One region of the Streptomyces sp. NPDC017991 genome, then DNA from elsewhere that is predicted to be linked to it. Evidence: riboswitches for the same ligand, from Rfam matches in the RefSeq annotation. Region 1 holds a riboswitch; each other region holds the start of a gene.
What was found. Region 1 has a riboswitch for cyclic di-AMP ahead of ACH4DZ_RS24480 (C40 family peptidase). Riboswitches for the same ligand answer to the same signal wherever they lie in the genome.
Positions count from the first base shown of each region.

Region 2: it holds a riboswitch for cyclic di-AMP, as region 1 does, so the genes downstream of both, ACH4DZ_RS33005 (transglycosylase SLT domain-containing protein) here and ACH4DZ_RS24480 (C40 family peptidase) in region 1, are expected to answer to the same signal.
Region 3: it holds a riboswitch for cyclic di-AMP, as region 1 does, so the genes downstream of both, ACH4DZ_RS09705 (NlpC/P60 family protein) here and ACH4DZ_RS24480 (C40 family peptidase) in region 1, are expected to answer to the same signal.
Region 4: it holds a riboswitch for cyclic di-AMP, as region 1 does, so the genes downstream of both, ACH4DZ_RS12740 (M23 family metallopeptidase) here and ACH4DZ_RS24480 (C40 family peptidase) in region 1, are expected to answer to the same signal.

Region 1 covers NZ_JBIRGP010000008.1:291,627-299,114, reverse strand. The annotation lists gene ACH4DZ_RS24490 (ATP-binding protein) at 157-600, shown strand; gene ACH4DZ_RS24485 (DUF6328 family protein) at 651-1,145, opposite strand; gene ACH4DZ_RS24480 (C40 family peptidase) at 1,290-1,763, opposite strand; cyclic di-AMP (ydaO/yuaA leader) riboswitch at 1,767-1,953, opposite strand; gene ACH4DZ_RS24475 (hypothetical protein) at 2,301-2,609, opposite strand; gene ACH4DZ_RS24470 (ATP-dependent Clp protease proteolytic subunit) at 2,617-3,315, opposite strand; gene ACH4DZ_RS24465 (DUF6415 family natural product biosynthesis protein) at 3,752-4,141, opposite strand; gene ACH4DZ_RS24460 (hypothetical protein) at 4,138-4,314, opposite strand; gene ACH4DZ_RS24455 (AraC family transcriptional regulator) at 5,003-6,004, shown strand; gene ACH4DZ_RS24450 (PucR family transcriptional regulator) at 6,157-7,488, opposite strand, start outside.
Region 2 covers NZ_JBIRGP010000013.1:162,799-170,286, reverse strand. The annotation lists gene ACH4DZ_RS33010 (CocE/NonD family hydrolase) at 1-774, shown strand, start outside; cyclic di-AMP (ydaO/yuaA leader) riboswitch at 1,106-1,270, shown strand; gene ACH4DZ_RS33005 (transglycosylase SLT domain-containing protein) at 1,274-1,996, shown strand; gene ACH4DZ_RS33000 (HAD family hydrolase) at 1,990-2,895, opposite strand; gene fahA (fumarylacetoacetase) at 3,295-4,557, shown strand; gene ACH4DZ_RS32990 (GntR family transcriptional regulator) at 4,787-5,566, shown strand; gene ACH4DZ_RS32985 (ferredoxin family protein) at 5,615-5,842, shown strand; gene ACH4DZ_RS32980 (ABC transporter substrate-binding protein) at 5,858-7,246, shown strand; gene ACH4DZ_RS32975 (ABC transporter permease) at 7,243-7,488, shown strand, end outside.
Region 3 covers NZ_JBIRGP010000003.1:265,624-273,111, reverse strand. The annotation lists gene ACH4DZ_RS09710 (ATP-dependent DNA helicase) at 1-2,343, opposite strand, end outside; cyclic di-AMP (ydaO/yuaA leader) riboswitch at 2,915-3,089, shown strand; gene ACH4DZ_RS09705 (NlpC/P60 family protein) at 3,096-4,271, shown strand; gene ACH4DZ_RS09700 (hypothetical protein) at 4,381-4,734, opposite strand; gene ACH4DZ_RS09695 (NlpC/P60 family protein) at 5,176-6,240, shown strand; gene ACH4DZ_RS09690 (hypothetical protein) at 6,452-6,601, shown strand; gene ACH4DZ_RS09685 (LuxR C-terminal-related transcriptional regulator) at 6,768-7,488, opposite strand, start outside.
Region 4 covers NZ_JBIRGP010000004.1:21,101-28,588, forward strand. The annotation lists gene ACH4DZ_RS12735 (aldo/keto reductase) at 50-994, opposite strand; gene ACH4DZ_RS12740 (M23 family metallopeptidase) at 1,058-2,110, opposite strand; cyclic di-AMP (ydaO/yuaA leader) riboswitch at 2,122-2,279, opposite strand; gene ACH4DZ_RS12745 (PP2C family protein-serine/threonine phosphatase) at 2,606-3,739, opposite strand; tRNA gene ACH4DZ_RS12750 (tRNA-Met) at 3,916-3,989, opposite strand; gene ACH4DZ_RS12755 (dihydrofolate reductase family protein) at 4,042-5,187, opposite strand; gene ACH4DZ_RS12760 (MarR family winged helix-turn-helix transcriptional regulator) at 5,299-5,814, shown strand; gene ribA (GTP cyclohydrolase II) at 5,921-6,550, shown strand; gene ACH4DZ_RS12770 (hypothetical protein) at 6,612-7,067, shown strand; gene ACH4DZ_RS12775 (hypothetical protein) at 7,092-7,334, opposite strand; gene ACH4DZ_RS12780 (hypothetical protein) at 7,340-7,488, opposite strand, start outside.

The sequences.
Region 1 (7,488 bases):
GTTCACCGCTTCGAGCGACAGATATATGCATATCTTGGTGGATCGGCACCACGAACGCCGAGGTAGTGGCACTCTGGCGCAAGCACCAGTCCGGGACCGTCTCGAAGTCATCCGCTTCGGTCGGACCCCGGTCCCGTGGGAAAGGGACGACGTCGCATGGCAGACCACCAGGAAGCATCCGTCACTCTGCCGAGCGATCCCGCCTCGGTCTCCGCCGCCCGTACGTATGTCACCGACGTCCTGGCCGAATGGGGACTGCCGTCCGACTCGGAGACCGCCGACACGGTTCGGCTCATCGTCTCCGAACTCACCACGAACGCGGTACAGCACACCTTCGGACTGTCACCCACGTTCACGGTGGACATCGAACTCGACCGTGACGAACAACTGCGCATCGGTGTGACCGACAGCCACCCGCGCTTTCCGAAACGGCTGCCCGCGGCCGTCCAGCAGGACAACGGCCGGGGCATGGTGATCATCCGCTGGCTGACCGCGGAATCCGGGGGCAAGCTCACGGTCCGGCCCACCAGAGAGGGCGGAAAGACCGTGTCGATCACGCTGCCCTGGACGGCACCCGCGGAACCGGCCCGGGCCGACTGACCGCCTTCGGGGGCGCTGCGCGGGACTCTCGGAACACCCGCCGGTCGGCCCTAGTCGTCCGAGGCCTTGTCGGCGGCCCGCTTCAGGAGGTACGGCAGGACCTCCCACAGACCGACGCAGAGGAGCAGCGTGGTCGCCCCGGCCGCGATCCCCTCGGTCCGGTCCACCGCCACGTCCACGACGAGCAGCACGGAACCGGTGAGAGCGAGCGCGAGCACGGCCAGACCGACCTGCGCGAGCCGGGACGAGGCATTGACCACCAGGGGCTTGGCGCCCTGCCGGAACAGCCGGCGGTGCACGGCGGCGGGGGCCGTGAAGAGCGCGGCGGCCAGGACCGAGAGCAGCAGGGTGACGACGTACGTGGTGCGCTGCACGGTGTCGAGGGACGGGAATCGCGGGGTGAAGGCGAGGGTCAGCAGGAAGGCGAAGAGGATCTGGACGCCCGTCTGGGTGACCCGAAGCTCCTGGAGGAGTTCGAGGAAGTTCCGGTCGGCGCGCTCAAGACGGGTCTCGTTGCGCTCCTCGTGGTGGTGCAGATCGGCCATGAGTGAACGAGTAACCATTCAGCCGCCGAAATCACGCGTCGCGCCCGGCTCGTGCCCGGGACGTGCCCGGGTCGCGTACGGGCGTCGTGCCCGGGTCCCTCACGGGGTGGTCGCGGTGATCACCGCGACCACCCCGTGGGCGGATCACCTGACCCGGCCGTACCAGACGCTCTTGGTCCAGATCTTCTGGAGCTTCACCACGTCCCCGGTCTTCGGGGAGTGCCAGATCCGTCCCTTCCCGGCGTAGATGCCCACGTGGTAGACGTTCCGGCCCGAGTGGAAGAAGACCAGGTCCCCCTGCTTGCGGTTCGAGGAGGAGACGTGGTTCGTCTTGTTGTACTGAGCCGCGGCCGTGCGGGGCAGCTTCTTACCCGCCTTCTTGAACGAGTAGAGCGTGAGGCCGGAGCAGTCGAAGCGCTTGGGTCCCACGGCCCCGTACTTGTACGGGGAGCCCTTCTTGGAGGCCGCCACCTTGAGTGCCTTCGTCGCGGGAGTGGCCGCTTCCGCGTCGGACGCGAAGCCCGGGGCCACTATGCCGCCACCTACGGCGGCGATGGTGAGAACCGATGCGGTACCGGCCCTGCTGAACAGCGACGGGACACGATTGAGCGCAGTCATGCGCAACCCTTCGTCAGCCGCCTGTGAAGGATGACCTGTCGGATTCGGGCTGGCGAAGTTGCCCGGCCGCAGCTGCGGCTTCACCCCAAGGGCCACTCGGATCTCTCCGGCGGCCCGTCGTGCCTGGGTCCTCCACTCCTGCCGATGCACTTCTGTCGACCGGTCATCCGGGCAGCGGCAGGACTCGGCGTCCGCCCGGACCGCCCCGCCGCTTCTGGCGGGGGCTTGTCGTCGCAGGGATCTTGACGCACTGATGTCCCAAAAGCCGAGTGGAATCGGCGATTTGTGGGCTTACTCACCACTCACCCGTTCGGGTGGACACCCCGTTCCACGGGTGGGTGTCGAGGGCCTCAAGGACCCCCGCACCAGCACCGGAATGACTAATTCCGCCCCGGACGTACGCGCGTTGCGCAACTCCCACGGGCTTGTGGGGGCAGCTTCGGCTACGCCAACCGGGGGTACGCCTTCTGGTCCGTTTCAACTCTGCTGCGGACGCCTCGTCAAGTGCCTGCGTGAGGCCGGAACGAGGGGCGTACGTCAGGTGTCGGAGCCGGGCGGCAGGGCGACCCGGCCCGCCCTTCGCTCACCGTCGAGGACGCGCAGGGCCCGCGCCAGGGTCGCCGCGTGCAGCTCGTGTTCACCCCGCTGGTGCATCAGGGTCAGCGCGTCGCGCAGCGCGATGGCCCTGCCCACCAGCGCCTGGGCCGCACGCAGTCCGCGGTAGGTGTCGTCGGAGTGGGCCGGGTTGATCCGGCCGAGCAGGTCGATCACCTCCAGATAGCGGTCGATCAGCTCGGCCTCGGCCCGGGTCAGGGCCGGCAGCGGGGGCAACTCGGGCGGGAGCATCGGCGGATCACCCCACGCCGGGTGCGTCGGAGCCGCCGGACGTGCCGGGCGCGCCGAGGGCGGCTTTGCGGCTGGGGACGATCCGGTCGACCAGCCCGTATTCCAGCGCCTGGCGAGCGTCGAGGATCATGTCGCGCTCGATGTCCGCGCCGATCCGCTCCCGGCTCCGCCCCGTGTGCCGGGCGAGCATCTCCTCCATCCGGGTGCGGGTGCGCAGCATTTCGTCCGCCTGGACGGCCAGGTCGGACGCCTGTCCCCGGACCGGCTCGGACAGGAACGGCTGCTGGATCAGAACGCGGGCGCCCGGCAGCGCGTACCGCTTGCCCGGTGTGCCCGCGGCCAGCAGCACCGCGGCGGCCGACGCGGCCTGCCCCAGGCAGACGGTCTCCACCTCGCAGCTGACGAACCGCATCGTGTCGTAGACGGCCGCCATCGCGCTGAAGGAGCCGCCGGGGGAGTTGATGTAGAGCGAGATGTCCCGGTCGGGTGCCTGGTACTCCAGGTGCATGAACTGCGCCATCACGTCGTTCGCGGACGTGTCGTCGATCGGCGTCCCGAGAAACACGATCCGCTCTTCGAGGAGCTTGGAGTACGGGTCCAGGGTCCGCGTCCCCGAGCTGGTGCGCTCGGTGAACTCGGGCAGGGCGAAGCGGGCGGACTGTCGGGCGGACGATCGAATGGACGGTCGGGCTGTTGAGCGGGTCACGACACACGCCTCCTCCGGGAGAGTTCCTGTGAAAAATGTACAGATTGTACAGGAGGTGCATGACGTCATGATGGGAGCGATCCTGAAGATCCACAGATCACAGCAGCTCTGACCGTGTTTACGCTGATCGTGAAGCAGGTTTCTGTAACGACCGCGCTTCGTGAACGACGTGCTCAAGCGGCCCTGTCCCTGCCGAAAATCTCGTCCGTGCGGGTCGGGCCGAGCTTGCCGTATCGGGTGGCCTGGCGGACGAAGGCGGGCGGGCGGCCTCCCACACCGCCGCGCGGCTGGCGGTTGCGGATCTGGTCGGTCTGCCCGGGGATCGTGAGCCCCACAACCGGCAACAACGGCCCAAGCGCCGCCCCCTGCTCATCAGGCGGACTCCGATAGCTCACCGAAGCCACATCTCGCGATGAAACGTTGGGGGAAACGCCCCTCAGGGGTGAGTGGCCGGGACGGCTTCCGTGAGGCGATCGAGCCGTTCGTAGAGGGCCCGTACGAGCCGGGCGCGGTTCTGGGCGCAGTGTGCGGTGCCCTGTATCGGCTGGGAAAGGCGGCCGGAGGCTTCGCGGAGGATGACTTCGGCGAGGGCGCCGCGGCCGTCGTTCTTCGGCAGGGCGGCGGCGTGACGCTGGACGTCGGCGGCGATCGCGCGGGCGTGCCCGGTCAGTTGGAGGGCGATCTGCTCGAAGTCGCCGGGCGTGAGGGTCGGGTTCTGCCACGCGAGGACGGCGGTGACGAGCGCTTCGTGCGAGGCGCGGTCCAGCGGGAGTTCGGCGTCGAGGAGGCCGTGGGGGTCGTAGAGCACGGTGTGAGCTCCGCTCATCGTTGCCTGGCCGCGTCGTCCCTGTCGCCGCCGCGCGGGGCGCTTGGGGCGGCCGGGACGGTGGTGGTGAGGAAGCAGGCGTAGCCGCGGTCGGCCCGGGCGATCAGCGCGAAGGCGGGCGGCTGGAGTCCGCGTCCTTGTTCTGCGGGTCCGGCGGGTGTGGTTGCGTTCATGGGCACCGTCTTCTGTTGCTGGGTGCGTTGGTGGCGTTCGACGCCGCGGAGGACGCCGTTCGTTCCCGCGCGGCATCCGGGTGCAGGGTCCGGGCGCCCGGATGCCGCCCACGGGCTCGCCGAGCGGGGATCCGGTCGGCCAATACTGTGGAAGGGCAGTTGCCCAGGTGAAAAGCTAGGTGCAGCTGGCTGAGGACATGGTCCGGTTAACACATGCCGTGATCCTTCAAACGCAGTTGGTGACCGTCGCGACATGTGAGCGGTCAAGGGTTCGGTGAATGGGGCGGCAGACTTCTATGGATGTTGAATGCTTCTGCACCTGATGCCCGGTGGGATCGCTCGGCCGGACCGGTTCTGCCCTGGCCGCCGCGTCGGTACCGGCAGCTCCTCGGACTGCTACCGGGGGAGGACCTGGCGACCCGCTCCGGGGCCGCTGACGGGTTCCGCCCCGCGGGCAGCCGGGCGGACGCGGCCACCCAACGGCACCGCCGCTGCGGGGGCTGCCCGGGCCGTCCACGCGGCCCCCCGGTCAGCTGCTCCGGACCGCCACCTGTCACCCGTCATCCCCGCCAACGTCACCCACGGAGTCTCCGCATTGCGCGTAAGTGTTGAGGGAGAGAAGCGCCGCCTCCCGGCCGCCGGGCATGAGACGGACGAGTCGCCGGTCCGCACCAGGAGCGAGAGGAACATGCCTGAAATTGCGGGTCTCCGCGCCCAATTGGCCCGGCCGGTGCGGCTCCGCACCGACGACCTGGACGAAGCCCGGCAGATCATCCGGCAGAACTTCTATCCCAACGTCGTCGATCTGCTCCAGCCGTCAACCGTTCTCACCGGGCACTTCGCCGTCAGCAGGCTACGCAGTGTGACGCTCGGCACCCTGCAGTTCGGTGCGGATCTGTGCATGCGCTTCGGCGAGTTGGGCGCCTACCACGTCGACCTGCCGCTGTCCGGGGCCGTGGCGTGGCACCAGGGACGCCTCGATCCGCGTCTGGCCACCGTGGACGAAGCCGCTGTCTTCGAGCCCGGCCTCAACACGGTGCTGGACCGGTGGAGCGGTGATTGCCGGCTTCTCGCGGTCAAGGTCGAACGGACCGAACTGGAGCTCCAGTTGGAGCGTCTGCTCGACGCCCCGATCCGTTTGCCCCTTCGGCTGAAGCCCGCCATGGACATTTCCCACGGCTCCGGGCGCAGCTGGGCCAAGCTGGCCCGGATGGCGGCGGAAGACGCGCAGACGTCTCAAGGGCTCATCCATCAGGAGCTGCTGGTCGACCGGTTGCACGAGGCTGTGGTGATCGGACTGCTGCTGGCCGCTGATCATCCCTACCGCGAGCAACTGGCACGGCCGGTCCCACCCTGCCGCCCGGCCCCGGTCAAGCGTGCCATCGACGCCATGGAAGCCCACCCGGAGAATCCGTTCACCCTGACTGCCCTGGCCGGGATCTCCGGGGTGGGCATCCGGCAACTGCAGCAGGGATTCCGCCAGTACGTGGGTATGCCGCCCATGGACTACCTGCGCCGGACGCGCCTGGTCCGTGCCCATGAGGAGTTGCGCGCCAAGGAACCGGGGCAGACGACCGTCACCGATGTCGCCTACCGCTGGGGCTTCACCCACCGCGGCAGGTTCGCCTCCGCCTACCGCCAACGGTATGGCGTGACGCCCTCAGCCACCCTGCACAAGACGCGGTCGTAAGAGGTCGTGACGTTGGTGGTGGCGCCCCGGTAGCGGTACGGAAGATGGTTCGGATCCGGATTCCGCCTTCCAGGACCGGACCCGGCACCCCCTTTTGGGACGGCATCGCAACGGTTGCCGTCACGAGGCCGCTCAGCAGTTCAAGCGGGGCATCAGCCGGGTGCACCCGGCGCGATCCTCCACAACCGGGCCGCCACCTGCAGAGTGAGCCGGTCGTCGGTGTCCGCAAGATCTTTTCCACTGATTTCGCGGATTCGCTTGAGCCGATAGCGCAACGTGCTGCGATGAATGCGCAGGAACTTCGCGGTCTCGTCGTAGTTGCCCCCGCAGTCGAAGTACCGCGACAGGGTTTCCACCATGGCTGTGTGATGGCGGGCATCGTAGTCGGCAAGCGGCCCGAGCCACTCGTCGACGAACATCTCCAGTTGCTGACGATCGTTGCCGGGCCCCAGGATGCGGTAGAGGCCGAGTTCATCGAAGAACGTCGTGCCATGGCGCTCGCGGGCGTCGCGGCGCACCCCCAGGGCGCGCTGCGCCTCTTCGTAGCGGTGGGGGATGCCGTTCGGAGAGTCGCAGGCGCTGCTCACCCCGATCGACCCGGAGAGTGTCCCGGTCTCCTGGGCCAGTGCTTCGTACAGTGCGTGGGCATGCGGCCTGTGGTCAGTGATCATGACCACCTGGCCGGAGCGCCGGGTCAGCAGCGAGCGCATCCCCACGGTAGAGGCCGCCCTGCCCACGCTCTGCGCGAAGGGTTCGTCCGCTGCCCGGTTCGACCACTGCACCACGACGACGTAGTGGCTGCGGTGGAGGTCGTGTCCGACTGCCTCGGACCGGGCGTAGGCACTCGCCTCGTCGGTCCCGGCCAGGAGGTCGTCGACCAGCTCGCGGTGGAGCCTCAGTTCCACTTCGGCAAGGTTGCGCAGGTGCGCCAGTTCCAGAGCGAGCGGCGTGGTGGCGTGTTCCAGAGCGAGCAGGGTGTGATCGTCGGCCTCGCCTCGGGCATCGACCAGGGTCAGCACGCCCAGGATCTCGCCGTGCGGGCGGGCCAGGGTGACCAATCGGTCCTTCATCCGCACCGCACCGGCCTGCCGGGCAACGGTGTGCAGCATTTCGTCCCATTGCACGGGATCCGGTTCCGGATAGGGGTCGGGGCGGCCAGGGCCGCTCCAGGCCCTCAGCCGGCCGAAACGGTCCTCGACCAGTGCGGGGAGGCCGGTGAGGTCGTGCAGCGCGCGGGTGACGGATTCCTCGCCACCGCCCGAGGCGGCGACCTCTGCCATGAGTGCGTGAAGGGCCCGTTGGTGGCCCAGCTCGGCCACGACGGAGATCAGCTGGTGCTGGAGGGCTCCGCGTTCCCCCCTCAACCGGTGCAGCTCCAGCGCTGTCTCGCGTTCACGCCGGCGCGCGAAGGCGGTGGACAGAGCTGTAGCGGTGTGCCGGGCGAGTGTGGCGAGCCGGGAGCGCTCCGTGGCAGTGGGTCGGGA
Region 2 (7,488 bases), on a different contig from region 1:
CGCGTGCGTCTGAGGCTCACCTCGGCGGTGACGCGTGGACAAGTAGTGGCCCGTCTGTGCGACGTGGCCCCCGACGGCTCCTCGACCCTGGTCACCCGAGGCGTCCTGAACCTGACAGCCCGTCATGGCCGTGACCAGGTGGTTCCCTGGGAACCGGGCTCTACGGAGGATGTGCTTTTCGAGCTGAACGGCATCGGCCACGCCTTCCCTCCGGGCCATCGCATCCGGCTCGCCGTGTCCTCCGCGTACTGGCCGTGGATCTGGCCCCAGCCGGGCTCGGAGGCGGGCTTCACCCTCACTCCGTCCGGGAGCGCGCTGGAACTCCCGGTCCGCGCCCAGGAGTCGGACCCCTCCGTCGTCTTCGAGGAACCGGAGCAGTCGGCTCCGCTGGGCGTGAACTCCCCCGCCACACTGGACGAACCGCGTCCCGAACGCCTCGTGGTCCGCGATGTCGCCAAGGGCGAATGGCGCCTGGAAGTGGATCCGCGGTACGGCGGCACCCGCGTCTACCCGGACGGTCTCGAATTCACCGAGGACGCGCTGGAGACGTACACCATCAATGAGTCCGACCCGTTGTCCGCGCGTACCCGGTCCGACTGGTCCGTCCGGCTGCACCGGCCGGAAATGCCGTGGGACGCGAGCGTCGAGACGCACTCCGAAATCACCTGCGACGAGGCGGACTTCATCACCTCGAACGAAGTGATCTGCAAGGACGGCGACGAAGTGGTGTTCCACCGCACCTGGGAGAAACGGATTCCGCGCACGGCGGGATGAGCCGGGACGAGTTCACATGCCCCTGGAACCACCCACGGTGTCCGGCACTTCCGGCGACCGCAGAACATTGCGTATCACCTTTTTTATGGACATTGCTCATCGGCGGCAGTGAATTGGGTCACGCCCGCGTGAAGTGATCGTTTCGCCGGCTCCGTCGATTTCCCTTTGCGTAAAGCAAGTTGAACTTCACCTTCCGTTTCGATCAAGAGATATTCGCCCGACAAGGCAGTTCATAGCCGTCGCTGTGCGAATTCGGGGCTTGTTCGCGGCATGTGCTCTCGCATACGTTCACGTCACTCCGGACGGATCGCCTAATCCTGCCGCCGCCCGGAAAACCCAGTCACCCATTCACTCGCGTACGGCAGGAGCGGGGGACCCAGGTAAGCCGCCGGTCCGTATATCGGAACGGCTAGGGGTCAAGTCGCGCACACCACGCGGCCGGGCATCTCCCGCCCGAACCCGACAGCTCACCTCGCAGGCGCCGGAGAGGAAATTCGCCATGCCCGCACGAGGCAAGCACCGCCGCCCCAGAAACAGCACCCTCACCCGTGGCATCGTCGCCGCCGGGACGGGCGGAGCCGCACTCGCGCTCCCCCTCGTGGGGGCCACCGGCGCCCAGGCCGCCCCGAACGCGGTCCCGCAGGTCTCGCTGGTCACCTACAAGGTGGCCGAGGGCGACACCCTGTCCAAGATCGCCAAAGCGCACACCACGGGCGACTGGAAGAAGCTGTACAAGGCCAACCGCGCGGTCATCGGCGACGACCCGGCGATCATCCGGCCGGGCCTCCAGCTCACCGTGGGCACGAAGAACGGCCGGACCTCGGCGAAGACCGCCACGACGGCCACGGCGTCCAAGGCGTCCACGGCGTCCGCCGTCACCCCGGCCTCGGCGAAGACCTACACGGACGACCTCGACGGCTGGATCAGGCAGTCGCTGGACGTCATGGCCCAGCAGGGCATCCCGGGCACCTACGACGGCATCTACCGCAACATCATCCGCGAGTCGTCGGGCAACCCGCAGGCCATGAACAACTGGGACTCCAACGCGGTCGCCGGTACGCCGTCGAAGGGGCTTCTGCAGGTCATCGACCCGACCTTCTCGGCGTACCACGTGACCGGTACCTCGCTGGACCCGTTCGACCCGGTCGCCAACATCACGGCGGCGTGCAACTACGCCGCCGCGCGCTACGGCTCGATCGACAACGTCTTCGGCGCCTACTGACCGACCCGTCGGCCGACCCGGGGACCCGTCCCCGGGTCGGTCCGGTCGGTCCGGTCGGTCCGGTCGGTCCGGTCCGCGCGGTCGGTCCGGCGGGTGGAGAACATGCGCTCCAGGACCACCGCGATGCCGTCGTCCTCGTTCGAGAGGGTGATCTCGTCGGCGACGGACTTGAGTTCGGGATGCGCGTTGGCCATCGCGACCCCGCGCCCGGCCCAGTCGAACATCGGGATGTCGTTCGGCATGTCCCCGAAGGCGACGGTCTGCGCCGACGTCAGGCCCAGCCGGTCGGCGGCGAGCGCGAGGCCGGTGGCCTTCGTGATGCCGCATGGCTGGAGTTCGACGGTACCGGGCCCTGACATCGTGACGGTGGCCAGAGAACCGACCGCTCCCCGCGCGGCGGACGCCAACTCGTCGTCGGAGAGCAGCGGATGCCGCAGCAGCACCTTGCTGATGGGCTGGGTCCAGAGGTCGTCGCGCCGCAGCACCCGTACCGCCGGCAGCGTCGGGTGGGGCATCTCGTAACCCGGCTCGATGAGCGTGAGTCCGTCGACCCCGTCCTGGTCGACGGCCGCGTACACCTCGCCGACCTCCGCCTCGATCTTGCCGAGAGCCACTTCGGCCAGCTCACGTTCGAGCGTGACGGACCACACCATGCGGTCCGCGCCGGAGTCGTACAACTGCGCGCCCTGTCCGCACACCGCGAGCCCCCGGCTGCCGAGTTCGTCCAGCAGCGGCCGTACGCGCGGGGCGGGGCGGCCCGTCACCACGAGGTGCCGGGCGCCTGCCCCGACCGCCATCGCCAGCGCCGCGCGCGACCGGTCCGAGAAGGTGTCGTCGCCGCGCAGCAGCGTCCCGTCCAGGTCAGTGGCGATGAGTGAATATGCAATCGGTGGGGCCATGATCAGAGAATACGGATCGAATCCCCCACCGACTCGACGGGAACCGGACGTCGTCCGGCACCTCGACCACCCCGCGCGTCGTCGCAGGCCCCAGCAGACCCCTGGAGTTCAGGCCGATCCCATGACATATCGGCCACTCCGCCGACCCGATGCACGCCCCTTCGCCGACCGCCCGCGTGCGCCCGCGCGCTCCCACCGTGTGCGCTCGCGCCCCGAGTCCAGCGCCGCCGTGCCGCCCAGCCGGCCGTTCCCGTCCGTGCCCCCTGAAGGAAGCCAAGCCGGAGGGAAACCCTCCGACCTCACCCCCAATCGGACATTGCGAACTCTTCAGACACTGCCCACGGGCGGCGCCTGCCCGTAACGTGTGCTCCACCCACACGGAAAGCGAGGCAGCACCCCATGCCCCCCTTCGATGTCCCCGAGGGCGATCCCTTCGGCCCGCACAATCTTCCGTACGGCGTCTTCTCCCTGAACAACTCTCCGGACGGCTCTTCGGGCAGCTCTTCGGGCGGCCCCGGTCACCGGAGTGTGGGCGTCCGGCTGGGCGACCATGTCCTGGACGCGGGGGCCGCAGCGGTGGAACTGGGCTCGCCGTACGCCGCCCTGCTCGCCCGCCCCACGCTCAACCCGCTGCTCGCGGCCGGCCGCACCGCGTGGTCGGACGTCCGGCGGGCGCTGACCGCCTGGGTGACGGTCCCCGCCCACCGCGAGACCGTCGCGCCCCTGATCCACCCGCTCTCCGAGGTGACCCTCCATCTCCCCTTCGAGGTGGCCGACTACGTCGACTTCTACGCCTCCGAGAACCACGCCCGTAACGTCGGCCAGATCTTCCGGCCCGACGCCGAGGACTCCCTCACCCCCAACTGGAAGCACCTGCCCATCGGTTACCACGGCCGGTCGGGCACGGTGGTGGTCTCCGGGACCGACGTCGTACGCCCCGCGGGCCAGCGCAAGGCTCCGGCGGACCCGGCGCCGGTCTTCGGCCCGTCCGTGCGGCTGGACATCGAGGCGGAGGTCGGCTTCGTCGTCGGCACGCCCTCCCCGATGGGCACGCCGGTGCCGCTGGGCGACTTCCGCGACCACGTCTTCGGGCTCTGCCTCCTCAACGACTGGTCCGCGCGCGACCTCCAGGCCTGGGAGTACGTCCCTCTCGGCCCCTTCCTCGGCAAGTCCTTCGCCACATCGGTGTCGGCCTGGATCACACCGCTCGACGCACTGGAGGACGCCCGGGTCGCGCCCCCTGCGCGTACGCACCCTCTCCTCCCCTACCTGGACGACACCTCCGAGGACGCCTCGGAGGACCCGGGCGGCTACGACCTGCGCATCTCCGTCGCCGTCAACGGGCATGTGGTGTCCGAGCCGCCGTTCTCCACGATGTACTGGACGGCCGCTCAGCAGCTGGCCCACATGACCGTGAACGGGGCCTCGCTGCGTACGGGTGATCTGTACGGGTCGGGGACCGTGAGCGGGGCCTCCGGCGGGGAGCTGGGCTCGCTCCTGGAGCTGACCTGGAACGGCCGGGACGCCCTCGAACTTCCCTCCGGCAAGCGGACGTTCCTGGAGGACGGCGATGTCGTGACGCTGACGGCGTGGGCGCCGGGTCCGCACGGCACACGGGTGGGCCTCGGCGAGGTGACCGGCCGGGTGGCACCGGCCGCATAGCGGAGCGCCCCGAAGGGGCGCGGGGGACTGCGCGACAAGCTCCCACCGGCCCGCACCCGACGAACACCCCCGCATCGGCGGGATCCGGCGCACCGCAGTGGCCGCCCGAGTGGCAGATCTTGCCGCGCCCCCGGCAAAACCCCAGCTCAACCGCCCGCTCGGCGGAGCCCTCGGTGGCGCAACACTCCGGCAACACCAAGTCCCGTACCCCCTGGGTATGGTCCGTCGCATGCCCACCGAACGCATCCGAGAGCACGCCGGCCAGGGCGCGACCACCGTCGCCGCCCGCCGGCGCAGGCTGCGTGCGGACCAGGCCAGGCAGCTCGCCGATCTGCTGCGCCGGCAGGTGCTGACAGGCGGCTTCCCGGGCGGCACGCTGCCGCACGAGACCGCCATCGGCGCCGACTACCGCACCTCGCGCAACACCGTGCGCCAGGCTCTCGACCTGCTGCGGGCCGAGGGCCTGGTGGAACGGCTGCCCGGCGTCGGCACGGTCGTCGTCGCCGAGAAGTACCCGCACGGGCTCGACCGGCTGATGGGACTCGCGGAGACCCTGCGCGAACACGGCCGGGTCAGCAACGAGGTCCGCTCGGCGGGCCCCGTCGCCGCGCCGGCCCCGGTCGCCGAACGGCTCCGTGTGCCCGTCGGCGCCGACGTCCTCTACATCGAACGGCTCCGGCGGCTGAACGGGCTGCCGCTCTCCCTCGACCTCACCTACATCCCTCTCGACCTCGGCACCGCCCTGCTCGGCGCCGACCTGGAGAACACTGACGTCTTCCGCCTCCTGGAAGCCATCACCGGACAGCCGCTCGGACACGCCGAGATCACCCTGGAGGCCGTCAACGCCGACGCGCACTCCGCGACCGTGCTGCAGGCTCCGCGCGGCTCGGCCGTCCTGATGCTGGAACGTCTCACGCACCTCGCCGACGGCCGCCCCGTCGATCTGGAGTTCATCCGGTTCCGCGGCGACCGCATCACGATGAGCGGGCTGCTGCGCCGCTCGCTCTGACTCCTTCGCCCCCTTGCCCGCTTCGGCGGGACTTCCCTGGAGACAGCCATGCCCTTGGCGCCCCAGCGGGCCGACGTGCCCGTGACCATCGACGAGTCGAAGTGCATCGACGGCTGCACGCTCTGTGTGGACATGTGCCCCCTGGACTCCCTCGCCATCGACGAGAGCAACGGCAAGGCCTACATGCACGTCGACGAGTGCTGGTACTGCGGCCCGTGCGCGGCCCGCTGTCCCACCGGAGCCGTCACGGTCAACATGCCCTATCTGCTCCGGTGAGAGGCCCGAACCCCCATGACCTCCAAGAAACGCATGGCCCCGGGCCGTCCGGCGGTCGCGGTCGCCGCCGTCGCCCTGCTGCTCCCGCTGGCCGGTTGCGGCGGGGACGCCGAGGCCGGTGACGGCTCCACGGTCACCGTCACCGTCGGCTACCAGTCCAAGACCATCAACACGGTCACGGCGGGCACGCTCCTGCGTTCCCTCGGCTACTTCGAGAAGCAGCTGAACGCACTGGGCGACGGCAGGACCTACAAGGTGAACTGGCAGGACTACGCGACCGGCGCCCCGATCACCGCGCAGATGACCGCCGGGAAGATCGACATCGGTTCGATGGGCGACTTCCCCCTGCTGATCAACGCGGCCCGCGGCGCCCAGCTCGGCCGCCCCACCCGCCTCGTCTCCGTCACCGGCTACAACCTGCGCGGCGGGCTCAACACCATCGTCACCGCACCGGACTCGAAGCTCACCGCGCTGAAGGACCTGCGCGGCAGGAAGGTGTCGACGAGCATCGGCTCGGCGGCCGACGGCACCCTCGTACGGGCCCTGCAGCGGGCCGGGATCGACCCGCAAGACGACATCGAGAAGCTCAACCAGCAGCCCGCGGTGGGTGCTTCGGCGCTCTCGGCGGGCAGCGCCGACGCGCTCTCGCAGTTCGTCGCCTGGCCCGGCCTGCTCGCCTTCCAGGGCAAGGCGAAAGCCCTCTACGACGGCGCCGAACTGAACCTGCCGACCTTCCACGGAGTCACCGCCCGCCAGGACTTCGCGAAGAAGCGCCCCGCCGTCCTCGAAGCCTTCCTCAAGGCGCAGGCGCAGGCGACGGACTACCTCCACGACCACCCGGTGACCGCGTCGGAGAAGGTCGCGAAGGCGACCGGGCTGCCCGCCGAGGTCGTCCACCTCTACAACGGCGGGCACGGCATCGCCACCTTCGGCCTGGCACTGCAACCCCGGCTGATCTCCGCCCTGAAGAAGGACGTCGCCGTCCTGAAGTCCGCGAAGCTCGTCGGAGACATCGACGTGGACGCCTTCGTGGACGACCGGTACGTCAAGCGCGCCCTGGGCACGAGCGCGTACACCGAACAGCTCACCGCGGCTCCCCCCGCCGCCGCGAGCGAGGTGTGGACCGAGGGCGCCACCGAGACCCGTACCTTCAAGTCGCCCTCCTCCCTCCTGCGTTACGTGTCCGGACACAAGGGCTCCGTCCGTGCCGCGTACGTCCCCGACACCACCACCGGGACCCCCTGGTTCGCGGACAGAGCCGTGTGGGTGACCGACGGCGACGCGCTGCGGCCGTTCGTCACGGCCTCCGGCGCGCGGGCGTACGCCGCCGAGCACGAAGGCGCGCGCACTCTCCCGTACGCCGAAGCGCTGGCGCGCGCCGCAGCCGCTCCGGAGTCGTCGTGAGCGGGCGCGCCGGAGCGGCCCGTTACGCGCTGCGCGCCGCCTCCCTCACCACCGCCCTGGTCGCCTGGCAGCTGTTGACCAGCCTCGACGTGGACCTCTGGCTGCGCTTCTCGCAGTTCCCGACCGTCGCCGACGTGGCGCGCGCCTTCGGTGAACGGCTCGGCGGGGACGACTACTGGACGGACCTCACCGACAGCCTCACCCGGATCCTCACCGGCTTCCTCCTGGCGGCCGTCCTGGGC
Region 3 (7,488 bases), on a different contig from region 1:
CGAACCCGTGCGCTTCCAGTCCAGATGCGCCTCGGGGATCTCCTCCAGGAAGCGGGACGGCGGGTTGTACGAGGGCTGCCCCCACGCGCTGCGCATCGACGCCCGCGTCAGGTAGAGCCGCTCTCGCGCGCGGGTGATGCCGACGTACGCGAGGCGCCGCTCCTCCTCCAGCTCCTTGGTCTGGCCGAGGGCGCGCATGTGCGGGAACACGCCGTCCTCCATGCCGGTCAGGAAGACGACCGGGAATTCCAGGCCCTTGGCGGTGTGCAGGGTCATGAGGGTGATGACCCCGGAGCCGTCCTCGTCCTCGTCGGGGATCTGGTCGGAGTCGGCGACCAGGGCCACCCGCTCCAGGAAGGCTGCGAGCCCGGTCGGCGTACCGCCCTCGCCCTCACCCTCGGCTTCACCCTCACCCTCACCCTCACCCTCGCCCTCGTTCGCGCCCGTACCCGTGTCCGCGCCCGTACCCGCGCCCTCGACGCCGGCCGCCTCCTGCTCGAACTCCAGCGCCACGGAGGCGAGTTCCTGGAGGTTCTCGATGCGGGTCTCGTCCTGGGGGTCGGTGGAGGCCTGCAACTCCGCGAGATAGCCGGTGCGTTCGAGGATCGCCTCCACGACGGTCGCGGGGCCCGCGCCGGACTCGACGATCGTCCGGAGGTCCTCCATCAGCGTGTTGAACCGCTTGACGGCGTTCGTCGAGCGGGCGGCCATGCCGTACGCCTCGTCGACGCGGCGCAGCGCCTGCGGGAAACTGATCTTCTCGCGCTGGGAGAGCGCGTCGATCATCGCCTCGGCGCGGTCGCCGATGCCGCGCTTGGGCACGTTCAGAATGCGGCGCAGCGGTACGGAGTCCTCCGGGTTCGCGAGCACCCGCAGGTACGCGAGGACGTCCCTGACCTCCTTGCGCTCGTAGAAGCGGACGCCGCCGACGACCTTGTAGGGCAGGCCGACCCGGATGAAGATCTCTTCGAAGACACGGGACTGGGCGTTCGTACGGTAGAAGACGGCGACGTCGCCTGCCTTCGCGTCGCCCGCGTCGGTGAGGCGGTCTATCTCCTCGGCGACGAACTGCGCCTCGTCGTGCTCGGTGTCGGCGACATAGCCGGTGATGCGCGCGCCCGCGCCCGCGTTCGTCCACAGGTTCTTCGGGCGGCGCGATTCGTTGCGCTCGATGACCGCGTTGGCGGCGGTCAGGATCGTCTGCGTGGAGCGGTAGTTCTGCTCCAGCAGGATCGTCGTCGCGTTCGGGTAGTCCTCCTCGAACTGGAGGATGTTGCGGATGGTCGCGCCACGGAAGGCGTAGATCGACTGGTCGGCGTCACCGACGACGCACAGCTCGGCCGGCGGGAGGTCGCCCTCCCCCGGCGGTACGTCCTCGGGGTGCGCCACGGGGTCCGTGGCGCTGCCGACGAGCTCCCTGACGAGGGAGTACTGCGCGTGGTTCGTGTCCTGGTACTCGTCCACGAGGACGTGCCGGAAGCGGCGGCGGTAGTGCTCGGCGACGTCCGGGAAGGCGCGGAGGAGGTTGACCGTCGTCATGATCAGGTCGTCGAAGTCCAGCGCGTTCGCCTCGCGCAGCCGCGACTGGTACATCGCGTAGGCCTGGGCGGCGGTCTTCTCGAAGCCGTCGGAGGCCTGGGCGGCGAAGTCCTCCTCGTCGATCAGCTCGTTCTTCAGGTTCGAGATCTTGGCGCTGAAGGACTTCGGCGGGAAGCGCTTGGGATCGAGGTCCAGGTCACGGCAGACCAGGGCCATGAGCCGCTTGCTGTCGGCGGCGTCGTAGATCGAGAAGGACGACGTGAAGCCGAGCTTCTTGCTCTCCCTGCGCAGGATCCGCACGCAGGCGCTGTGGAAGGTCATCACCCACATGGCGTTCGCCCGCGGGCCCACGAGCTGCTCGACGCGCTCCTTCATCTCGCCCGCGGCCTTGTTCGTGAAGGTGATCGCGAGGATCTGGCCGGGGTGCACCTTGCGCTCGCCCAGCAGGTGCGCGATGCGGTGGGTGAGCACACGGGTCTTGCCGGAGCCGGCGCCGGCCACGATGAGCAGGGGTGAGCCGTGGTGGACCACCGCCGCGCGCTGGTTCTCGTTCAGCCCGTCCAGGAGCGCGGCCGGGTCCACGAGCGGCCGGGGGGCGCCGTCGCGGTAGTAGCCTCCCCCAGTCCCGGCTCCGCCCGCCCCGGGGGATCCCCCTCTGCTCGGGGGCACGTCGAAGCGCCCGCCGAACAGGTCGTCCGGACCGTGGTCCGGCGCCTCGTCCTCGGGCGGCGGCGGGGGCTCTTCCTCGTGGGCCCGGGAGGGCTTGAGGTCCGCCAGGAAGCTGTCATCAAAGAGGCTGCTCATTGCTCTCCGAGTCTAGGCGCCCCCACTGACACCCGGCCGCCACCCCGGAAACTCGACGGAATCCCGGCGGGTTGCCGGCGGCTTCCCGGCGGATTGCCGACGGGCTCCCGGCGGATTGCCGGCGGATTACCGGCCGGGCGACCGAGGCGGGCCCTCACCCGCGATGAGCACGTCACTACACACGGTGGCCGTCGCGGTGGCGATACGGCGCGTGGCGATACCGCCACGGGGCGCCGACTTCGCCCCGCATCTGAACCGCGCGTGGACGACCTCCGTACAACCGTGCGGAGACAGGGCGCACCTGCACACCACCTGCCGGAGGTAATTGCCGAGCCGACCGGAACCGGCCCGTCGGCGCGGGCGCCGCTCCGCGCCTCGGCCACTCCGCTCCCGCGCCCCCTCCGGGACAACTCGGAGCAGATCACGACCAATTGACGTCAGTGGATGGCATTCGTGGCCCAGGTCACGAAAATGTATCGGGCATATCGCACATCAAACTTCACAGGCGCCACACGTATTGGCTAACTTTCGCGTAGGCCGCTCGACCCGCACCGGCGAACAACGCCGGGCCGAGCGGGCTCCGCCGAATCCGGCATGCCCTCGCGGCCTCCGGAACCGGGGACCCAACCGATCCTGGGGTGAATCGGTCCGCCCTCCCTCGCGGGAACAAGGACCGTAGGGCAAACCTTCCGAAGCATTCGCCCGAACCCGACAGCTAACTCGGTAGGCGGATGACGGAAGGAGACGCCCTCGTGGCGCCACACCGCAAGTCGCGGCCCCCCAGCCCCCTCGGCATCCGGACGCCGGCCCTTGCCACCGCGGCCCTGACCTCGGTGGCCCTGCTCTCCCAGACGGCGGACGCCTCGCCGGCCGCGGAGCCCAGGCCGAGCACGGAGGAAGCGCAGCCGAGCGCGGAGGAAGTCCAGAAGAAGATCGACGACCTCTACCAGCAGGCGGGTACGGCCACCGAGAAGTACAACGCCGCCAAGGAGAAGACGACCAAGCAGCGCAAGCGCGTCGCCACGCTCCTCGACGACGTGGCGCAGCGTACGGAGAAGCTCAACACCGCGCGCGAGGCGCTCGGGACGTTCGCCGCAGCGCAGTACCGCACGGGAGCCTCCGCCCCGGACACGGCCTCTCTCCTCCTCGCGGACAACCCGCAGGACTACTTCGACCAGACCCAGCTGATGAACCGGCTGACCGCCCGCCAGAAGCAGGCCGTCGACGAGTACGTCACCCAGCGGACCACGACGTCGAAGAAGCGGCAGGCGGCGTCCGAGGGCCTGGAGACGCTCACCACGACGCAGAGCACGCTGAAGACGTCCAAGGCGGACGTCCAGCGCAAGCTCGCCCAGGCGCGCGAGCTCCTCTCGAAGCTGACCGCCGAGGAGAAGGCCCGCCTCGCCGCGATCGAGCGGAAGAAGCAGGAAGAGGCCCGGCGCAAGGCGGACGAGCTGGCGCGGCGGCAGGCGGCCGACGCGGAGCGCCGGCGCCAGGAGGCGGCGACGCAGGGCACGGGAGCCGCCACGGGTACCGATACGGGCACCGGGAGCGTGCCGGGCTCCGACTCCGCCTCCTCCACCAAGGCGGCCAAGGCGCTCGCCTTCGCCCGCGCCCAGATCGGCAAGCCGTACGTCTGGGGCGCCAGCGGGCCCGGTTCGTACGACTGCTCCGGTCTGACCCAGGCCGCCTGGAAGGCCGCCGGTGTGACCCTGCCGCGCACCACCTGGGACCAGGTCGAGGCCGGCACGACGGTCTCCGTGGACAACGCCCAGCCCGGCGACCTGGTCTTCTTCTACGACGACATCAGCCACGTCGGCATCTACATCGGCGACGGCATGATGATCCACGCTCCGAAGCCGGGCGCGTACGTCCGCGAAGAGTCGATCTACTACATGCCGATCCACAGCGTGGTGCGGCCGGGCTAAGAGCCCGCCTCCATCGGGACGGGGTACGGCGCGTGCGTGCCGTACCCCGGTCGCGTTCCGGGGCGGTTTCCGGGGCGGTTTCTGAGGGGGGTCTGGGGGCTGGGGTCGCTCAGATCCAGAGGACCGCGATGAAGACGTTCACCGTGGTCAGCCCGCCCACCAGGGCGAACAGGCCCTTCTCCACCTTCTCGTCGTCGCGCTTCACGTAGACGAGGCCGAGGATCACGACCAGTAGTGCCAGCTTCACACCGATCTTGATGTTGTTGACGGTCTGGTCGTCGGCCTGGTTGAGGCCGACGAGGACCGCGCCGGTGACCAGCATGGTCAGCGCGCCGTGGAGCATGGCGGGGGTGAAGCGGGCCGTGCCGTCGCCCATGGCCTTCATCTGGGTGAGGAAGCCGCCCAGCAGCGAGGCGATGCCGATGATGTGCAGGGCGACGAAGACATGAATGAGTACGTCCATGAGCCCGGACCCTAACGGGACGCCCGCATGCCGCCTCGCACCGGCCCGCGCCCCGAGCCTCGTGCGGACCCAGGCGGAGTCCATAGCACCGTCGCGCGTGCCGCTCCCCCGCAACGCGCCCATCGGTCACCCCATCACGCCAAGTCGGTGGCACCGGGTCCGGATCACGGTCGCACCCGGTCAGCTCGTGGCCGAGTGCCACCACTTCCGTACATGCCGTTACCACCGGCGCGTCGCGAGGTTTAGCGTCCTTCCCCAGGTGACCGGCTCCCCACCACAGCCGCCCTGGCCAGGGCGGCAGTCGGTACCACCGCCAAGAGGTCCGGCGGCGGCCCGCTCCCCCTGTGCGGGCTGCCGCCGGACGTGCAATCAGCCCCCGAGGGCCACCGCCGTGGACGTTCCAGTGCCCCGGCGGCCGTACGGAAGGAACGTGGATCGCACGTGGCAGCGCACCGCAAGCCCAGACAGCGCTCACTCGGCGGCGGTACGGCCCGCACCGCCTTCACCCTCGCCCTCGCGGGCGCGGCGAGCGCGACCGGGTTCGACGGGACGGGGGTCGCCGCACCCGAGCTGACGCCGGCCCAGGTGAAGGCGAAAGTCGACAAGCTGTACCAGGAGGCGGAGGTCGCCACCGAGAAGTACAACGGCGCGAAGGAGAAGTCCACGAAGGCGGCCGACCGGCTCGGCACGCTGCAGGACGAGGCGGCGCGCAAGACGGAACGGCTCAACTCCGAACGGGCCGCACTCGGTTCGCTGGCGACCGCCCAGTACCGGGACGGCGGCGTCGATGCCGCGCTGGGCCTGATGCTCTCCTCGGACCCCGATCAGTATCTGGACGGGGTCGCGTTCGCCGAGCGGGCCGGCCACAGGCAGGCCTCGGCCGTCTCCCGCGTACGCGCACAGCTGCGCGACATCGAGCAGTTGCGCGGCGCCGCACACATCGAACTCACCTCGCTCACAGCACGACAGGCGGACCTGAAACGTCACAAGAAGGCCGTCACCGGCAAGCTCGGCGAGGCACGCCGACTGCTGTCACGGCTGCCGGACGCGGACCGGGCCCGCATCGGAGCGGACGACCCGGACACCGCACGCGCCTCACGTTCCGGGCAGGCCCTCCGAGGCCTCGGCGCGGGCTCGTCCTCCACGGCCTCCCCCAACTCCCGCGCCGGGGCAGCGGTCTCGTACGCCTACGGAAAGCTCGGCAGCCCGTACGTGTGGGGTGCCACCGGCCCCGACGCCTTCGACTGCTCGGGTCTGATGCAGGCCGCGTACCGCTCCGCGGGCATCTCGCTGCCCCGGACGACGTACGCGCAGATCAACGCGGGCCAACGCGTCTCCCGTTCCGAACTCCAGCCCGGTGACCTGGTGTTCTTCTACTCGGGCATCAGCCATGTGGGGCTGTACGTGGGCAACGGCCAGATGGTCCACGCACCCAACCCGTCAGCCCCGGTACGGGTCGCGCCCATCGACGAGATGCCGTTCGCGGGGGCGACACGGGTGGCGTGAGGGGGCCACGCTAGCGGCGTGCCGCCGTCGACTGCCTGATCCGACTCCAGCACACGGCGGGCGGGGACGCCCTGCTGGGCCGCCGTCTCCACCCGCTCCTCACCGCCGCCGGGTACGCGGGCATCGACGTGCGCCCCTGCCCCGTCTACGCCGACCGCTCCCGCCCTGCCCTGCCCTGGTCGAGGGCTTCACCCGCAACACCTTCGTCTCCATGATCGAGTCCGTGCGGGAGGACGCCGTGGCCGCGGGCCTGACGACCCCGGAGGCCTTCGACCGCGGCGTCGCAGACCTGAAACGCACGGCCGATGAGGACGGCACGTTCCACTACACGTTCTTCAAGGCCGTGGCCGTGAACCCCTGACACCGCGACGATCTGTCCGAGGCTCCCCGGCCCCCGGCCATCCCCCGCCGCCCTGAGCGGGCGCCCGGCCACTCGCCCGGCGGCTGGCGGCAGGCGGCTGGCGGCTGGCGGCTGGCGGCTGGCGGCTGGCGGCTGGCGGCTGGCGGCTGGCGGCTGGCGGCTGGTTTTACACCAGTCGTCGTGCCGTCGCCCACCGGGTCAGCTCGTGGCGGTTGGAGAGCTGGAGCTTCCGCAGGACCGCCGAGACATGGGACTCGACCGTCTTGACCGAGATGAAGAGCTGCTTCGCGATCTCCTTGTACGCGTACCCGCGGGCGATCAGGCGCAGGACCTCGCGCTCGCGCTGGGTGAGGCGGTCGAGGTCCTCGTCGACCGGCGGGGCGTCGGTGGAGGCGAAGGCGTCGAGGACGAAACCGGCGAGACGGGGCGAGAAGACGGCGTCGCCGTCCTGGACACGGAAGACGGAGTCGACGAGATCCGTGCCGGTGATCGTCTTCGTCACGTAGCCGCGGGCGCCGCCGCGGATCACGCCGATGACGTCCTCCGCCGCGTCCGACACGGACAGCGCGAGGAAGCGCACCGGCTGTTCGGGGTCGGCCATCAACGGCGAGCAGCGGCGCAGCACTTCGACCCCGCCCCCGCCCGGCAGGTGCACGTCGAGGAGGACCACTTCGGGACGGGTCGCCGTGATGACCGTGACCGCCTGGTCGACGTCCGCGGCCTCGCCGACGACCTCGACGCCGGTCCGCTCGGTCTGCCCGATCTCCGCCTGGACTCCGGTACGGAACATGCGGTGGTCGTCGACGAGCACCACGCGCACCCGCCGCCCGGGCGCGGAAGCCGCCGGGTCCTCCGCCGAGCCCGCGCCGGCCGCACCCGCACCGGCC
Region 4 (7,488 bases), on a different contig from region 1:
CGGCCGCGCAGTTCCCCGCGCCCCTGAAAACGGGCGGATGACGTGCGTCTTATTCGGACGCGTGCGTCAGTTTGGTGAGGTCCTGGTCCGTGAGGGTGAGGTCCGCTACCGACAGGAGCGCCGGGAGCTGGGACAGTGTGCGGGCGCTGGCCAGGGGGACGGCGACCGTGGGGCGGGAGGCCAGCCAGGCCAGGGCCACGGTCGCGATCTCGGCGCCCCGTTCCTGGGCGACCTCGTCGAGCGCGGTCAGTACTCGCTGCCCCCGCTCCGACGCGAGGTGCTTGCCCGCCGCGCCGGCACGCGGGCTGTCGACCTCCGCGCCCGCCCGGTACTTGCCGGTGAGGAAGCCCGAGGCGAGCCCGTAATAGGGGACGGCGGCCAGTCCGCCCCGCGAGGCGACATCCCGCAGCGGGCCCTCGTACGTGTCGCGGGAGACGAGGCTGTACTGGGCCTGCAGCGCCACGTACCGCACGAGCCCCTCGCGGTCGGAGGCGTCCAGGGACTCCTGGAGCCGCTCGGGAGAGATGTTGGACGCGGCGATCGCCCGCACCTTGCCGGAGCGTACGAGCTCGTCCAGGACCCCGAGGAACTCCTCGACCGGCACGGAGGGGTCGTCGTAGTGGGTGTAGTACAGGTCGATGTGGTCCGTCTTCAGACGGCGCAGCGACGCCTCGGCCGCGGCCCGCACGTTCGCCGGGGACAGGCCCTTGTACGAGGGATGCGCGCCGACCTTCGTAGCGATGAGCACGTCGGCGCGGTTGCCGCGCGCGGTCAGCCACTCGCCGATGACGGTCTCGGACTCACCGCCCCCGTTGCCCGGCGCCCAGGCCGAGTACGCGTCGGCGGTGTCCACGAAGTTCCCGCCGGCGGCCGTGTACGCGTCGAGCACGGCGAAGGAGTCGTCCCGGTCGGCGGTCCAGCCGAAGACGTTGCCGCCCAGGGCGAGCGGAAACACCTCAAGGTCGGACGAACCCAGCTTGCGAAGAGAAGTCATGCCGAAAACAACGGCCGGACCGGACGGCCGTATTCCTTGCGTCGCAGGACCGCGGGGACCGGCTTACGGGTTGAGGCCCTTGCCGCGCAGCCAGGCCATCGGGTCGATGCCCGTGCCGCCGGCGGTGTGGACCTCCAGGTGGAGGTGCGCGCCGGTCACGTTGCCGGTGGCACCGACGCGGCCGATGACGTCGCCGGTACTGACCTTCTGCCCGACACTGACGCCGATCGACGACTGGTGGGCGAACCACAGCTCCGTACCGTCGTCGAGCGTGAGGACCGTGCGGTAGCCGTACGAGCCGCTCCAGCCCGCCTCCGTGATCGTGCCGCTGTGAATGGCCTTGATCGGGGTACCCGTGGGAGCGGCGAAGTCCAGACCCGTGTGCTGACCGGAGGACCACAGCGAGCCGGACTGCCCGAAGGTGGAGGTGATCGTGTACGAGGAGGTGGGCAGTGTGAACTGCTTGGCGAGCGCGACGAGGCGCGCGGCCTCGACCTTCGCCTTGGCCTCCTCCTCCTTCTTCTCCTTCGCGGCGGCGGCCTTGGCCTTCGCCGCGTCCTGCTCCTTGGCCGCGAGCGTGGCGGCCTTCTTCGCGGCGGCGGCCTCGGCGGCCGCCTGGGCCTCGCGGTCGACCTGGTCCTGCTGGAGCTCGGCCTGGAGCATGATGCGCGAGCGCAGGGCCTCACCGGCGTCGGCGTTGCCCTCCTCGGCGTCGGCCTCGGTGAGTCCTGCGGCGGTGAGCGCCGTGCTGGAACCCTCGGGGGCCTCTTCGTCGTCGGAGATCAGCGAGCCGACGTTCGGCAGGTCGGGGATCGAGATCGACACCGGCGGCTTGCCGGTCTGCGCGGAGGCCATGCCGCCCGCGCCGACGGCGGCTATGACACCGACGCCCAGAACGGTGGAGCTGCGGGCGAGTCCCCCGCCACGCTGCTTGGAGACGCGGTGCTTGCCACGGACGGGAACGACGGTGTCCGCGCTGGGATTCCAGGGCTCCCAGGTCTCGTCGTCCTTGCGGGCGCCGAAGGCGAAGGTGTCGGGCTTCTTCTCGCCCGAGGTCTCTCCCGTCACCTCGTCCGGCATGAACGACGGTGTGGGGGCAGGCCTGTTGAACGCCACGTGGGCGCGCTCCTTTCCTTCCTTCTCGCCTACCGGGTTAGCTGACGGGTTCGGAGCAGGAAGGTCTCCTACGCGCGTCAACCGCGGTGTTCACCACCACGAAAGACACGCGATTCACCCCATGTAGGTGGTTCCCCGGTTCCCTTGCGGGATTCGGCGCGTGCGCACGGAGCCGTCTCTTGTGACGGCTGGGACACCGCGCTGCGTTATCGAACGTTAATAGACGCAGGCACCGGATTCCAAGCTGTTCCTGATGATCGTTACGGCTCCCGGCCTGGACTTAAACACTGCGAGCGGGGTAAATCGGGCGAGTTGATCGTCATTCACAGGTACCGCTTTTGTTGATGGTGCGTCAGTTGTTATGCGCAGGGGCGTCGTTCGACTACTGCAGGTGATATAGGTCCGGAGAGGCGCCCGGACACCCCCACAGCCATCACGGTCAACACGGCCGTCACGGCCATCAGGACCGCTACAGCCGCACAACCCTCACCGCCCTCACGGCCGCCGGACGGCGAGCAGCGCCATGTCGTCCGTACCGCCGCCCCCGGTGTACCGGGCCACGTCGTCCACCAGCTCGGCGAGCAGCGCGTCGGGCCCGGCGAACCGCCGTCCGGACAGCCGTGCCACCGGGTCGAAGAACACGCCCCGCTCGTCCCGGGCCTCGGACAGCCCGTCCGTGTGGAAGAGCAGCATGGCCCCGCACGGCAGCTCCTCCTCCTGCGCCCGGTCGGGCCAGGCGCCCAGGTCGCCCATGCCGAGCGGCAGCGCGGGTTCCGCCGCGGCGAGCGTGTGTACGGTTCCGTCGCCGCGCAGCAGAAGCGGTCCGGGATGGCCGCGGTTGACGAGTCGTACGCGCTGGGCGCCGTGCGGGATCTCGGCGAGCACGGCGGTGATGAAGCCCTCGAAGACCTCGACGCTGTCGCGCCGCACGCCCTCGCGCATCAGCGACCGCTCCAGCCGCTGGGCGACCGCCTCCAGGGTGCTCTCCTGCTCGGCGGCCTCCCGGAAAGCACCGATGACGACGGCCACGGCGGCGACCGCGCCCATGCCTTTTCCCCGCACGTCGCCCACGACGAGCCGTACGCCGTACGGGGTGTCCTGCACGGCGTAGAGGTCGCCGCCGATGAGCGCGTCGGTCTGCGCCGCCACGTACCGGACCGCGAGGTCGAGGCCCCCGGTCCGCGCGGCCGGTTCGGGCAGGACGGCCCGCTGGGCGGCCTCGGCGATCTGGTGGGCGGAGGCCAGGCGGGCGTTGCCCAGGCTCACGAGCCGGTTGATGACGACGGCGAGGCAGGCCACGACGGCCACGGTGGCGATCTCGGTGATCCCGCTCTCGTCGACGGCGAACCGCAGGGTGACGAGGACCATGGCCGCCGTCCCCGCGACGCCCGTCCACACGGTGGCGCCGAGCGACAGCAGAGGCGCGGCGACGAGCGAGGCGGCCGAGAGGAAGGGGGCGGCGGTGAAGTACTGCGGGGTGAGGAGGTCGTACAGGACACCCGCGACGATCAGCAGGGCCGGCAGTACGCGGATGACCGCGCGGGTACGGGGGTACAGGCCGGTCCGCTTGTCCGGCGGCCGGCCGAGGGAGCCCGGCGCCCGCTGCTCGACCGCTCGACGCCCGTCCACATGTCTCCTGCCCTCGACCACTCGCTCCGTCCAGAGTTCCGGGACCGGCGGGGAGGGGCGAGCGGACGGGGGCCGGGCGGGTGAGCACGAGGACCTGTTGTGCCCTCACGAGGACCTGTTGCGCCCCGGAAACACCCGAGGCCGGAATCCATTGGATTCCGGCCTCGGGCCTTCAGTAGCGGGGACAGGATTTGAACCTGCGACCTCTGGGTTATGAGCCCAGCGAGCTACCGAGCTGCTCCACCCCGCGTCGTTGAGACCACTGTACGCCATTCGCGGGACCTGACGCACACGGGTAGATGTCAGCCTCGGTTCAGGTGCCGGTTGGGCTCCTTCGCCGCGCTCTCGTACTCCGGGAGTACGAGGACATCGGCGCCCGCCGCGGCGAGCAGACCGTTCCCGTCCGCGGCGGCGACGAACGTGTCGGGCTCGCGCCACGCGGTGACGACCCGGCGCACGCCCGCGTCGAGGATCAGCCGGGCACAGGGCGCGGGCCGCGAGGCGCGGCGGGCGCAGGGCTCCAGGCTGCTGTAGACCGTGGCAGCCGGGAGGCGGGGGTCGCCCGGCTCGATCTTGGCGAGCGCGGCCTCCTCGGCGTGCGAGACGGGGTCGGACTCGCGGGAGTACCCGCGGGCCAGCTCCGTGCCGTCGGCCGCGACGACAACGGCGCCGACACTGAAGGCGGTCTCCGAGGGCGGACAGTCGGCGGCCAGTTCGCAGGCCAGCCGCAGCCACCGGTGGTCGGCGGCGAAGGGTACGGGCCCGGTGCCGGGCGCGGTGGGCACGTACCGCATGAGCACCACGTCTCCGACGGGCCTGGTCTCGACCAGCCGCAGCCGGTTGCGGGGTCCGCCGGGGTATTCGCCGTCCCCGAACAGCTTCGGTGCGTGCGGCTGCCCCACCACGAGAGGCGCGAGGGCGAGTTGCAGTTCGTCGGCGAGGCCCTGCTGGAGGAGCTGGGTGTGGACCCGGCCGCCGCCCTCGACCATGAGCCGGCGTACGCCGCGGACGTCGTGGAGGTGGGTGAGCACGGCCCGCCAGTCCAGGTGGGGCCCCACGGAGACGACGTCGACGCCCAGGCCGCGCAGGGCCTGCTCGGCAGTCACGGCACCCTCGTCCGTCGTGTAGACGACCTTCTCGCCGCCGGTGGACCAGAAGTTGGCAGTGGGGTCCAGGTCGCCGGTCCCGCTGACGGTGACCTTCAGCGGGTACGCGGGCCGGCCCGCGGCGACACGGGCGGCGCGCCGTTCGGCGGAGTTGACGAGGAGCCGGGGGTTGTCGGCGCGCAGGGTGCCCGCGCCGACCAGGATGGCGTCGGAGTCGGCCCGCACCTCGTCGACCCGGTCGAAGTCGGCGGGGCCGGAGAGCAGCAGCCGTTCGGGGCCGGTGTCGTCCAGGCGGCCGTCGAGGGAGACGGCGGCGGACAACAGGACGTAGGGGTGGGGCATGGACGCGCTCTCTTTCGCGGGGCGGGGCCTGAGCCCGCGCTTCGGCTTCACCCTGGGGGCTTGCCTTCGGCTCGGCTTGGTTCAAGTTTGAAGCAAACTTACACTGGCGGCATGACGACCCGCTGGCTCACCCCCGAGGAGCAGCGCGCCTGGCGCGCATACATCGCCGCCTCCCTCCTCCTGGAGGACACGATCGACCGGCAGCTCCAGCAGGAGGCCGGCATGCCGCATGTCTACTACTCCATCCTGGCCAACCTCGCCGAGGCGCCGGACCGCCGCCTGCGCATGACCGATCTCGCCGAGCGGACGAAGATCACCCGCAGCCGGCTGACGTACGCGGTGACCCGCCTGGAGAAGGACGGGGCGGTACGCCGTGAGGGCTGCCCCAGCGACAGGCGCGGCAGTACCGCGGTCCTGACCGCCGAGGGGACGACGTTGCTGGAGCGTACGGCTCCCGGCCATGTGGCGACGGTCCGCGCGGCTCTCTTCGACCGCCTCACTCCGGAGCAGGTGGGGCAGTTGGAGGAGATCTGCGCGAGTGTCGCGCGGGGCCTGGAGGGCGACGATCCCCAGGCGGCCCCGGACGACGTCCCGTGGCGCCGCCGCTCGCCGGGCCCGTGCGCATAGCCCGCAAGAGGCCCATTGCTTTAACTTTAAAGCATGGGCTAGTGTCTCGATTCGAGGATCTGCTTCAAATCTGAAGCAGATGAGAGACGTGGACCGGAGTACCCGCATGCCCGACTACCCTGCCGCCACCCAGCGCTCGCGCGTCCGGGTGCCCCTGCGCTTCCACGACGGCTACAGCGTCGACACCGAACTGGTCACCTTCCACGGCCTGACCGACGGACAGGAACACGTGGCGATGATCCTCGGCGACCCCGCCGGCGCCACGCCCCTGGTCCGCCTGCACTCCGAGTGCCTGACGGGCGACGCCTTCGGCTCGTCGCGCTGCGACTGCGGGCCGCAGCTGCGCGAGGCCGTCGAGCAGATCGCCGAGCGCGGCGGTGTCCTCCTCTACCTTCGCCAGGAAGGCCGCGGCATAGGCCTGTACAACAAGCTCGACGCCTACGCCCTCCAGGACGAGGGCCTCGACACGTACGCCGCCAACACGGCCCTGGGCCTGCCCGAGGACGCCCGCGACTACACGGCGGCGGCCCAGATGCTGACGTCGCTCGGCATCGCGGAGCTGGACCTGCTGTCCAACAACCCGGACAAGGCGGAACAGCTCCGGGCGCTCGGCATCGACGTGCAGCACCGCGTCCCGACGGGCGTGTTCACGACGGCCCACAACGTGCTGTACCTGCGGGCGAAGGTCCTCCAGACCCAGCACACGCTCCCGCTGGCGAAGCTCACGGCGGGCTGACACCGCTGCCGCCCCCTGCGGAAGCGGTGGCTCCGCGCGACGGCGGGGCAGAACGGTGGACATGGGGGACGACAGTGACACCGACACCGGCACCCAGGCACAGGCCCGGGCCCAGGCGCAGCGCATAGCGGAGGACGGCCGGCTCTGGCAGCACACGCTGCACGAGAACACGATGCTGTTCCAGCGGGGCAACCTCTTCCTGGTGGGCCAGTCGCTCTTCGCCGTGGCGTACACGACGCTCCTCACCTCGGAGCAACACCTCGTGGCGGCACGCGTCCTGGCCGCTTTCGGCCTCGTACTGGCCCTCACCTGGCTGTACGTGGGCCACCGGCACCGCCTGTACTACCAGCACGTACAGCGCCGAGCGGTGGAACGTCTGCCGGAGTACGCGGCGACCTGGTCGAGCTGGTCCACGCGCGGCCAGGGACGGGGCCGGGGCCGCTCGATCGCCCTGATCGCGTACGCGCTGCCGGGCCTGGCGGTGGTGATGTGGGGGGCGTTGCTGGTGATCACGTGAAGTTGGCGTTGCAGCAGCGAGCGCTCAGAGGTAGGTCACCTGTAGCACGTAGACGCACTCGTGCCGGGGGATGACCTGGTAATTGAGGAAGCCGCCTGGAACGTGGGCGACGCCTCCCTTCGGATCCTGCTCTCGGTATCCGGTGCCTGCGAGGCAGAACGCGGAGGCGGCACTGACAAGTTCGTCAGCCCTCTTCTCGACCTCTGCCACGAAAGCCGGGGGCGCCCCTCCGATGACGTGCTCCTCGCTCGGGTCGTACTCCCGCATCCAGGTCACGCGGACACCGCCTGCTGGGCCTCGGCTTCGACTGCGCGCAGTTCGTTCATGGCAGGGCGGAATGTCGGGTCTTCACGGCCGCTCGTGCCGTGCACCACGGCGAGCGCGGCGTGATAACGGGCAGCCAGATCGGGGCGCCGTTCGA